Regions from separate parts of the Streptomyces sp. LS-MS-L19 genome, predicted to be linked through region 1. Evidence: riboswitches for the same ligand, from Rfam matches in the RefSeq annotation. Region 1 holds a riboswitch; each other region holds the start of a gene.

Region 1 (2,191 bases):
GTGGCGCCCACGCGGCCGATGACGTCACCGGTGGCGACCTTCTGCCCGACGCTGACGCTGATCGAGGACTGGTGGCAGAACCACAGCTCGGTGCCGTCGTCGAGGGTGAGGATCGTGCGGTAGCCGTAGGAACCGGCCCAGCCGGCCTCCGTGATGGTGCCGCTGTGGATCGCCTTGATGAGGGTGCCCGTGGGCGCGGCGAAGTCGAGGCCCGTGTGGTAGCCGGAGGACCACAGCGAACCGGCCTGACCGAAGGTCGAGGTGATGGTGTACGACGAGGTCGGCAGCGTGTACTGCTTGGCGAGCTCGGCCAGGCGCGCGGCCTCGGCCTTCTTCGCGGCCTCCTCCTCCGCCTTCTTCTTCGCGGCGGCGGCCTTCTCCTGGGCGTCCTTCTCCGCCTTGGCGGCGGCCTCGTCGGCCTCCTTCTCGGCGGCGGCCGCGACGGCCTGGGCGGCCTTGGTGTCAAGCTGGTCCTGCTGGAGCTCGGCCTGGGCGAGGATGCGCGAGCGCAGCGCCTCACCGGCGTCCGAGGTGCCCTGGGCGGTGTCGGCGGTGGTGGTGCCGACGCTGCTGAAGGCGCTCGTGTCGTCCGCGCCGGAGTCGGAGTCGTCCGAGATGAGCGAGCCGACGTTGGGCAGGTCGGGCATCGAGATGGAGACCGGCGGCTTGCCGGTGTTGGCGCTGGCCATCCCGCCGGCGCTGACCGCGGCTATGACACCGACGCCGAGGACGGTGGAGCTGCGGGCGAAGCCTCCGCCGCGCTGCTTGGCGACGCGGTGCCGGCCTCGGACCGGGGCGAGGGTGTCCGCGGTGGGGTTCCACTCGCCGAGCGGGGCCTCGTCGTCGGCGCGGTAACCGCCGTACACGAGAGTGCTGCGCGGTACGGACGGGGCCTCGGGGGCAGGCGGGTTGGACGCCACGTGGGCGCGCTCCTTTCCTTCCTTCTCGCCTACCGGGTTAGCTGACGGGTTCGGAGCAGGAAGGTCTCCTACGCGCGTATACCCGCCGTGCTGCCACGGCGGTCCACGAGCGATTCACCCCAAGTAGTGGTTCCCCGGTTCCCTTGCGGAATTCGGCGCGTGAGCACGGAGCCGTCTCTTGTGACGGCTGGGACGACCGCGCTGCGTTATCGAACGTTAATAGACCCGGGGGCCCGATTCCAAGCTGTTCCGCTTGATCATTAACGAAATCCCGCTGGACTTACGGCCCATGAACGGTGAAAAACGGGCGAGTTGGCCACGGCTCAGACGGGACACAGGTATTGACGGTATGTCAGTTGTCATGCGGAGGGCAGTCACTCGCTCACCCAACGTCACGAGCGGCGCCTGGCCGGGGAAAACACTCAGGGCCGGAATCCATGAACTGGATTCCGGCCCTGAGCCTTGAGTAGCGGGGACAGGATTTGAACCTGCGACCTCTGGGTTATGAGCCCAGCGAGCTACCGAGCTGCTCCACCCCGCGTCGGTGTGACACCAGCATACGTCATCCACGAGGCGACGCGCGCACGCATTACGGCGCACCCCCTCCCCAGCGGGTGGCCGGCGACCTCCGAGGCCGGGCCCGCGCCGGGCCCGGACGCCGTACCGTGGCCTTGCTCACAGGAACCAGGAGGGGACCATGACGGCAGCCGACGAGCGTCCGGTGGAGATCGACAAGCGGGACGTCCCGCTCTCCGGGGGCCGGACCCTGAGGGTGACGGAGTTCTCCAACGGCGCCATCCGGCTGGCGGTGCACACGGGCTCGCCGTACGTGATCACGAGCCTGGAGCAGATCGACGGCGGAGCCGTGCTGAAGCTGTCCCCCGGCCGCGAGGGCTCCAACGCCCACCGCAACTGGGTCCGCGACCACGGCGAGGACCGGACCTCGTAGGACCGCCGCCCGGTGCCGTCGGCACGGTCAGTACGGTCAACCCATGTGCCGTCTCCTCGGCGTGGTCAGCCGCGCACCCCTCCCCCTTGCCACCACCCTGGGCGAACTGGCCGCTCCCTTCACGGAGTTGAGCCGGGAGCACGCTGACGGGTGGGGCATCGCCGCCTGGCCGGGGCGGGGCGGGGACGGTCCGCGGGTGGTCAAGGGGATCGCGCGGGCGGCGGGAGACCGGCTCTGGGACGACGCCCTCGGCGGGACGCCCGCCGACGCCGCCGTGCTGCATCTGCGGATGGCGAGCCCCGGGCTGCCCGTCGTGCCGGGC
Region 2 (2,191 bases), 3.6 Mb from region 1:
CGGCGACCCCTACCCGCAGCGCCTGTGGGTGGACCACGTGCACGGCTTCTACGCCCTGCTGGACCGGTTGCGCGCGGCCCACCCCGGTGTCGCCTTCGAGTCCTGCTCGGGCGGCGGCGGCCGGATCGACCTCGGGGTGCTGAGCCGCACCGACCAGGTGTGGACCTCGGACAACACCGACCCGCTCGACCGTCTCGCCATCCAGCACGGCTTCAGTCAGATCCACCCCGCGCGAGTGATGGCCGCCTGGGTCACCGACAGCCCCAACACCCAGCTCAACGACCGGGTGAGCTCGCTGCGGTTCCGGTTCGTGAGCTCCATGGCCGGGGTGCTCGGGGTCGGCGGCGACCTCACGGAGTGGACCGAGGAGGAGCTCGCCGAGGCCCGCCGCTGGGTGGACCTCTACAAGGAGATCCGGCCCCTGGTGCAGCACGGCGAGCTCCACCGGCTGCGGCCACCGCGGGGCGGGCTGAGCGCGGTGCAGTACGTCCGCGGGGACGAGACGGTCGTGCTCGCGTGGCTTCAGGCTCAGCACTACGGGGAACCCGTGCCCGCGGTGCGGCTGCGCGCCCTCGACCCGACGGCGTCGTACGAATGCCTCGAAACGGGCGAAGTTCACCGAGGGGCCGTATTGCTGCATCACGGACTTCGCACCGGTTTGCGCGGCGACCTGGATGCGGCAGTTCTCCGGCTGCGCCGCATCTAAGGCTTCTGTCCGAATTGCTGGATTCTTTCCAACTCCTTCCGGAGTATGGGGTCCTGTGAATTCGTGACGTGAGGAGCGTCATATCGGTGACGGTGCGTCGCCCGTCATGTTCACGTAATTCGTCTGGTTTTCAAGGGGCTTTGTGTCGGGGGCGGGCGTCTGATTCACACAGGGTGACCGGTAATTCCCATAAGGGATCAACAGGAACGCATTCGCGGGGAACTGCTCACTTGTCCCTTTGCGTCTTGCTCGTTTACGTTCGCCACCGATCCGGTCGGACGCCCAATCCTGCCGCCGAACGGATTCCGCACACACTCACCCGTGCACGGCAGGAGCGGGGGACCCACAGGCAGTACCGCCTGTTCCGGTCTCCGGAACAGGCTTGGGGTTTAGTCGCGTCCCGACGCGGCCGGGCATCTCCAGCTCGCACCCGACAGCTCACCTCGCAGGCGCCGGAGAGGAATTCGCCATGCCCGCGAAGGGTAAGCACCGCCGCCCGAAGTCCCAGCGCTTCACCCGCTCGATCGCCGTCGCCGGTACCGGGGGTGCCGCGCTCGCCCTCCCGCTCATGGGGGCCACCGGCGCTCACGCCGCCACCGCGCAGTCCGTCTCGGAAAAGGCCGTTCAGTCGCTTCCGGTCACGCAGAAGGCCGCCGCCAAGCCGGCCGAAAAGACCGCCAAGAAGGACACCGCGAAGGCCTCGACCGTGCGCACCTATTCGGTGCGTGTCGGCGACTATCTCTCGAAGATCGCCGACGAGCAGAATGTCGCCGGCGGCTGGAAGAAGCTCTACGCCGACAACCGCGAGGCCGTCGGTGACGACCCCTCGCTGATCCACCCCGGCCTGAAGCTGTCGATCGGCAAGAAGGCGACCACCGGCGCGACGAAGACCAAGTCCTCGGCCAAGTCGTCCTCCTCGAAGTCGTCTTCCCCGAAGGCGGAGAAGGCGGAGGCGAAGGCGTCGAAGTCGACGGCCGCGACCCAGAGCTCCGACACCAGCTCCAGCGGCTACACCCTCCCGGTCAGCGGTGCCACCATCGGCACCGGGTACCGCGTGGCGGGCGCCATGTGGTCCAGCGGTTACCACACCGGAGTCGACTTCGTCGTCCCGACCGGCACCTCGCTGAAGGCCGTCGCCGCGGGCACGGTCGTCTCCGCGGGCTGGGGCGGCGCCTACGGCAACCAGGTCGTCATCAAGCTGAACGACGGCTACTACGCGCAGTACGCCCACCTCTCGCAGCTCTCCGTCTCGGCCGGCCAGACCGTGACCGAGGGCCAGCAGATCGGCCTCTCCGGCGCCACCGGCAACGTGACAGGGCCGCACCTGCACTTCGAGATCCGCACCACGCCGGACTACGGCTCGGACGTGGACCCGGTCGCCTACCTCCGCTCGAAGGGCGTCGCCGTCGGCTGACCCCGCCCCTGTGCCACCGAAGGCCGGACCCCGATCCCCGGGTCCGGCCTTCGGTGTTTTTTCGTCGGCAG
Region 3 (2,191 bases), 670 kb from region 1:
GGACGAAACCGAGAGTAAATTGTTTCTGAACTGAACAAAGACCGCCGTGCAAGCGCGCGCAAAAAACCCCGCCCCGGTGCGTACGGGGGAACACGCACCGGAGCGGGGAGCCCGTGGGGACGGGGGGGTGGCCCTCACGAGGCCTTCAGTATGAGGACCACGGCTGTGAGGGCGCTGTGGTTCAGCTGGGTCCTTACTTCAGGTGCAGCTGCTGGCCGGGGTAGATGAAGTCGGCATCGGTGATGATGTCCTTGTTCAGCTTGAACAGCTTCTGCCAGCCGCCCTTGACCTTGTGCTTCTCGGCGATCGAGCTGAGGGTGTCACCCTTGACGACCTTGTACTCGCCGTCGCCCTTCTTGACCTTCTTGCCGGTCGGGGTGGTGACGGTCTTCTTGGCCGCCGGGCGGTCGGTGGAGCGGGAGGCGCTCTGCTCGTCGGTGGAACGGCTGCTGGAGCCCGAGTTCGAGGAGCCGGCGGACGAGCTGGTGCCGCCGTTGTAGGCGGCGCTGGACAGGCCCGTGCCGCAGACCGGCCAGGCACCCTTGCCCTGGGAGGCGAGGACCTTCTCGGCGACGGCTATCTGCTGCGCCTTGCTGGCCTGGTTGGCCTGCGCGGCGTACTGCGTGCCGCCGTACGCGGCCCAGGTGGAGGCGGAGAACTGGAGACCGCCGTAGTAGCCGTTGCCGGTGTTGATGGACCAGTTGCCGCCGGACTCGCACTGGGCGACGGCGTCCCACTCGGAGGCGGTGGCGGCGGAGGCGTTGCCGGCCGCCATCAGCGGGGCGGCGATGGCGACACCGGTGACGCCGGCGAGCGCGGCGGCGCGGGTGGCCTTGGACGGACGACGGTGCTTGCCCTTGCCGGAAAACAGCATGGTGGATCCCCTCACCGACGCCTGCGAGGTGAGCTGTCGGGTTCGGGCCGGTTGAGTTGCCCGGTCGCGCACCCTGCGGTGCGCGGCTTCACCCCAAGCCGGTCCAGCGTGAACTGCTGGGCCCGGCGCTTACCTTGGGTCCCCCGCTCCTGCCTACGGCGCTTGACGCGACGACTGTTCCCGTACGGCCGCTGGCAGGATTCGGCGTTGCGACAGACGGGGCTCGGGTTGCCGAGCGGTGACGACGGTAGACACGCGCTCGGCGGAATTTCAAAGACGATCAGGGCTTCTGAGACTCATCCCACACTTTCACCAAAGTGGACATTCGGTGCGAAGCGTGACGTGAACTGCCGCTGTTTTTCAGGCCTTTTCGGCCCTATTCAGCCCCTGTGTCGAGCGTCTGACCGGCGGAGATGTTGCTCGGGTCGGCGCCGATGCGGTCCTTGTTCTCGGCGTAGAGGGCGCGCCATCCACCGTCGAGACCAAGGGAGTCGGCGATGGAGGCGAGGGAGTCGCCTTCCTGGACGGTGTAGGTGCGAGCGGCGTGACGGCCACCGGAGGGAGCCGCGGAGGGCGTCGCGCTCTTCGTCGTGACCTCCTCGACACTGTCGCCGCGGTGCTTGCCGGAGCCGAGGGCACCGACGTCGACGAGGGCCGAAGAACCGCCCTCCTGCCACGACTTGTCCGCTTCATCCTCTTCTGCGCTCACCACGGGCGAACCGTCGGAAGGCTGCGCGCTCTCCTTGACCGAGGCTTCTGGCCCCTTGGGGGCGGATTTGCCCGACTTGGATGCGCTTTCGTCACCGTTGGACGGAGTGGCCGACGGCGAGGGCGTCGCGGCCGAACCGTCCAGCGCGTCGAGCAGGCCGGGAGAGTCCTCGGTCTCCGACGAGTCGGCGGAACCGGACGAGTTGGACGAGCCGGATGATTCCGACGATCCGGACGCCGACGGCGAGGGCGTTCCGCTCCCCACGCCGGTGTCGACGCCGGCCGAGCTCGAGTCCTTGCTGAGTCCGGAGAGCAGACCGCAGGTCGGCCAGGCGGCGATGCCCTGGTCCGCGAGGAGCTTCTCGGCCACGGCTATCTGCTGGTTGCGACTCGCCAGGTCGGCGGTCTTGGCGTACTCGAGACCGCCGTACTTCTCCCAGTTCTCCTGGGACATCTGGAGGCCGCCGTAGTAGCCGTTGCCGTCGTTGGCGCTCCAGGAGCCACCGCTCTCGCACTCCGCCACCCGGTCCCAGGTGGTGCCGGTCGCGGCACTCGCCCCGCTCGCCGCGAGCAGGGGGATCGCGATGGCGGATCCTGTCACGCCGGCCG
Region 4 (2,191 bases), 1.3 Mb from region 1:
CCCGTGGCGCCCCAGACGTACGGCTTGCCGATCTGCGCGCGGGCGAAGGCGAGGGCCTTGGCGGCCTTGGTGGCGTACGAGGAGTCGGGCGCCGTCGACGTACTCGAACCGGTGGGACTCTGCGAGCTCTCCTGCTGGGCCGCCTGCTCCGCGGCTGCCTTCTCCGCGGCCGCCTGCTGCCGCGCCAGCTCCGCGGCCTTGCGGGCCGCCGCCTCCTGCTTCTCCTTCTCGATCGCCGCGAGACGGGCCTTCTCCTGCGCCGTCAGCTCCGACAGCAGCTCGCGCGCGTCGGCGAGCTTCTTCTGGACGGTCGCCTTCGCGGTTTTCAGGTCGCTCTGCGTCTCGGTGAGCGACTGGAGGCTCCGGGAGGCCTCCTGACGCTTCTTCATCGTCACCGACTGCTCGGTGACGTAGTCGTCGACCGCGCCCTTCTGACGGCTCGTGAGGCGGCCCATCAGCTGCGTCTGGTCGAAGTAGTCCTGCGGGGTGTCGGCGAGCAGGAACGTCGCGGTGTCGGGCGCGGCGGCGCCGGTGCGGTACTGCGCGGCGGCGAAGGAACCGAGTTCCTCGCGCGCCGCGTTGAGCTTCTCGGTGCGCTGCGCGACGTCGTCGAGGAGCGTGTCGACCTGCTTGCGCTGCTTGGTCGTCTTCTCCTTGGCGGCGTTGTAGCTGTCGGTCGCCGACTCGGCCTGGCGGTAGAGGTCGTCGACCTTCTTCTCGACCTCTTCGAGACTCGGTCTGTCATCGGCCGGCGCGGCGTTCGCCGACTGGGACAGCAGGGCCACGGAGGTGAGGGCGGCCGTCGCGAGGGCCGGGGTCCGTATGCCTGCTACGCGCGTACCAGCGGGACGCGACTTGCGGTGCGACGCCAAGGGAGGCGACTCCTTCCGTGCTCCGCCTACCGGGTTAGCTGTCGGGTTCGGGCGGGAAGGGTTGCCCTACGGCGCTCCCGCGGGCGGGAGTCGGCCGATTCACCCCGGGTTCGGTGGGTCCCCGGCTCCGGGCGCGCGGCGGCGCTGCGGACTCGGCGGAGGCCGCGCGGCCCGGCGACGTTCGCCGGTGGGGGTCGTACGGCCTACCGGGAACGGTAGCCAACTGGTGTGGCGCCTGTGAAGGTTGATGTTCGATATGCCCGATACATTTTCGTGACCTTGTTCCCGGGCGTCGCTTCACGTGATCAATCGGCAGTGGTCTGCCATGACTTGGGCGTATTTTCGCCGGAATTGCGGCGTCCGCCCGGTTTTCAGGTCTAGTTTCCAGCCAGCCGCGGTGGGGTGCCGCGGCAGGTTGGAGGGGTACGGCCATGAGAATGCGCTCAGGACTCGTCGTCGCCACGTCGGTCGCGCTCGCCGCCACCGCGGGCATCGCCCCGGCCGCGGCGACGGCCGGGCACGGCAAGGGCAAGCCGGTGATCCGCGTGATCGCCAAGGGCCTCGACAACCCGCGCCAGCTCTCCTACGACGACGGTCACGTGTACGTCGCCGAGGCGGGCCGGGGCGGCCGGAAGTGCGTCGGAGCGGGCCCCGAGGGCGAGACCTGCGTCGGGCTCAGCTCCGCCGTCACCAAGATCTACTGGGACGGGGGCGCGTGGAAGCACCGCAGGGTGGTGCAGGGGCTCCCGTCGGGCGCCGCCCCCGACGGCGGCTTCGCGACCGGCGTGGACGGCGTCTCGGCCCGCCACGGCGAGGTCTGGGGCGTGGAGACCTACGCCCCGCCCGAGGCCGGGATACCGACCAAACCGCCCTGGAACACGCTCGGCAAGCTGCTGCGGGTGCGCCACGGCAAGGCGCGGATCGCCGCCGACATCACCGCCGTGGAGCTGAAGCACAACCCGCACAAGGCGTCGGTGGAGTCCAACCCGTACGCCGTCCTCGCCCTCCCCGACGGCCGCAAGATCGTCGCGGACGCGGCCGGGAACGACCTGGTCGTCGTCTCGCGGCATGGCAAGGCGCGGCCCCTCACGGTCTTCCCGGACCACGACGGGAACCAGTCCGTGCCCACCTCCCTCGCCCTCGGGCCCGACGGCAAGCTCTACGTCGGCGACCTCAACGGCGAGGCGGCGAAGCCCGCCGCGCGCGTGTGGAGGGTCGACCCCTGGAGCGGGAAGATCCTCGGCTGGAAGTCCGGCTTCGGGTCCATCAGCGGAATCGCCTTCAACGACGACGGCGACCTGTACGTCAGCCAGCTCTTC

The links. A riboswitch is a leader RNA that binds a small molecule or an ion and turns the genes downstream of it on or off. The one in region 1 is predicted to bind cyclic di-AMP.
Region 2: another riboswitch for cyclic di-AMP. It lies ahead of AC2XR2_RS37520 (M23 family metallopeptidase); the one in region 1 lies ahead of AC2XR2_RS21520 (M23 family metallopeptidase).
Region 3: another riboswitch for cyclic di-AMP. It lies ahead of AC2XR2_RS18460 (transglycosylase family protein); the one in region 1 lies ahead of AC2XR2_RS21520 (M23 family metallopeptidase).
Region 4: another riboswitch for cyclic di-AMP. It lies ahead of AC2XR2_RS27415 (C40 family peptidase); the one in region 1 lies ahead of AC2XR2_RS21520 (M23 family metallopeptidase).

Annotation. Positions count from the first base shown of each region.
Region 1 is NZ_JBYCLL010000001.1:4,820,842-4,823,032, forward strand. It holds gene AC2XR2_RS21520 (M23 family metallopeptidase) at 1-920, opposite strand, end outside; cyclic di-AMP (ydaO/yuaA leader) riboswitch at 932-1,088, opposite strand; tRNA gene AC2XR2_RS21525 (tRNA-Met) at 1,388-1,461, opposite strand; gene AC2XR2_RS21530 (hypothetical protein) at 1,618-1,869, shown strand; gene AC2XR2_RS21535 (class II glutamine amidotransferase) at 1,913-2,191, shown strand, end outside.
Region 2 is NZ_JBYCLL010000001.1:8,413,949-8,416,139, forward strand. It holds gene AC2XR2_RS37515 (alpha-galactosidase) at 1-706, shown strand, start outside; cyclic di-AMP (ydaO/yuaA leader) riboswitch at 1,009-1,173, shown strand; gene AC2XR2_RS37520 (M23 family metallopeptidase) at 1,176-2,120, shown strand.
Region 3 is NZ_JBYCLL010000001.1:4,148,825-4,151,015, forward strand. It holds gene AC2XR2_RS18460 (transglycosylase family protein) at 194-874, opposite strand; cyclic di-AMP (ydaO/yuaA leader) riboswitch at 878-1,045, opposite strand; gene AC2XR2_RS18465 (transglycosylase family protein) at 1,251-2,191, opposite strand, start outside.
Region 4 is NZ_JBYCLL010000001.1:6,117,037-6,119,227, forward strand. It holds gene AC2XR2_RS27415 (C40 family peptidase) at 1-872, opposite strand, end outside; cyclic di-AMP (ydaO/yuaA leader) riboswitch at 881-1,026, opposite strand; gene AC2XR2_RS27420 (ScyD/ScyE family protein) at 1,304-2,191, shown strand, end outside.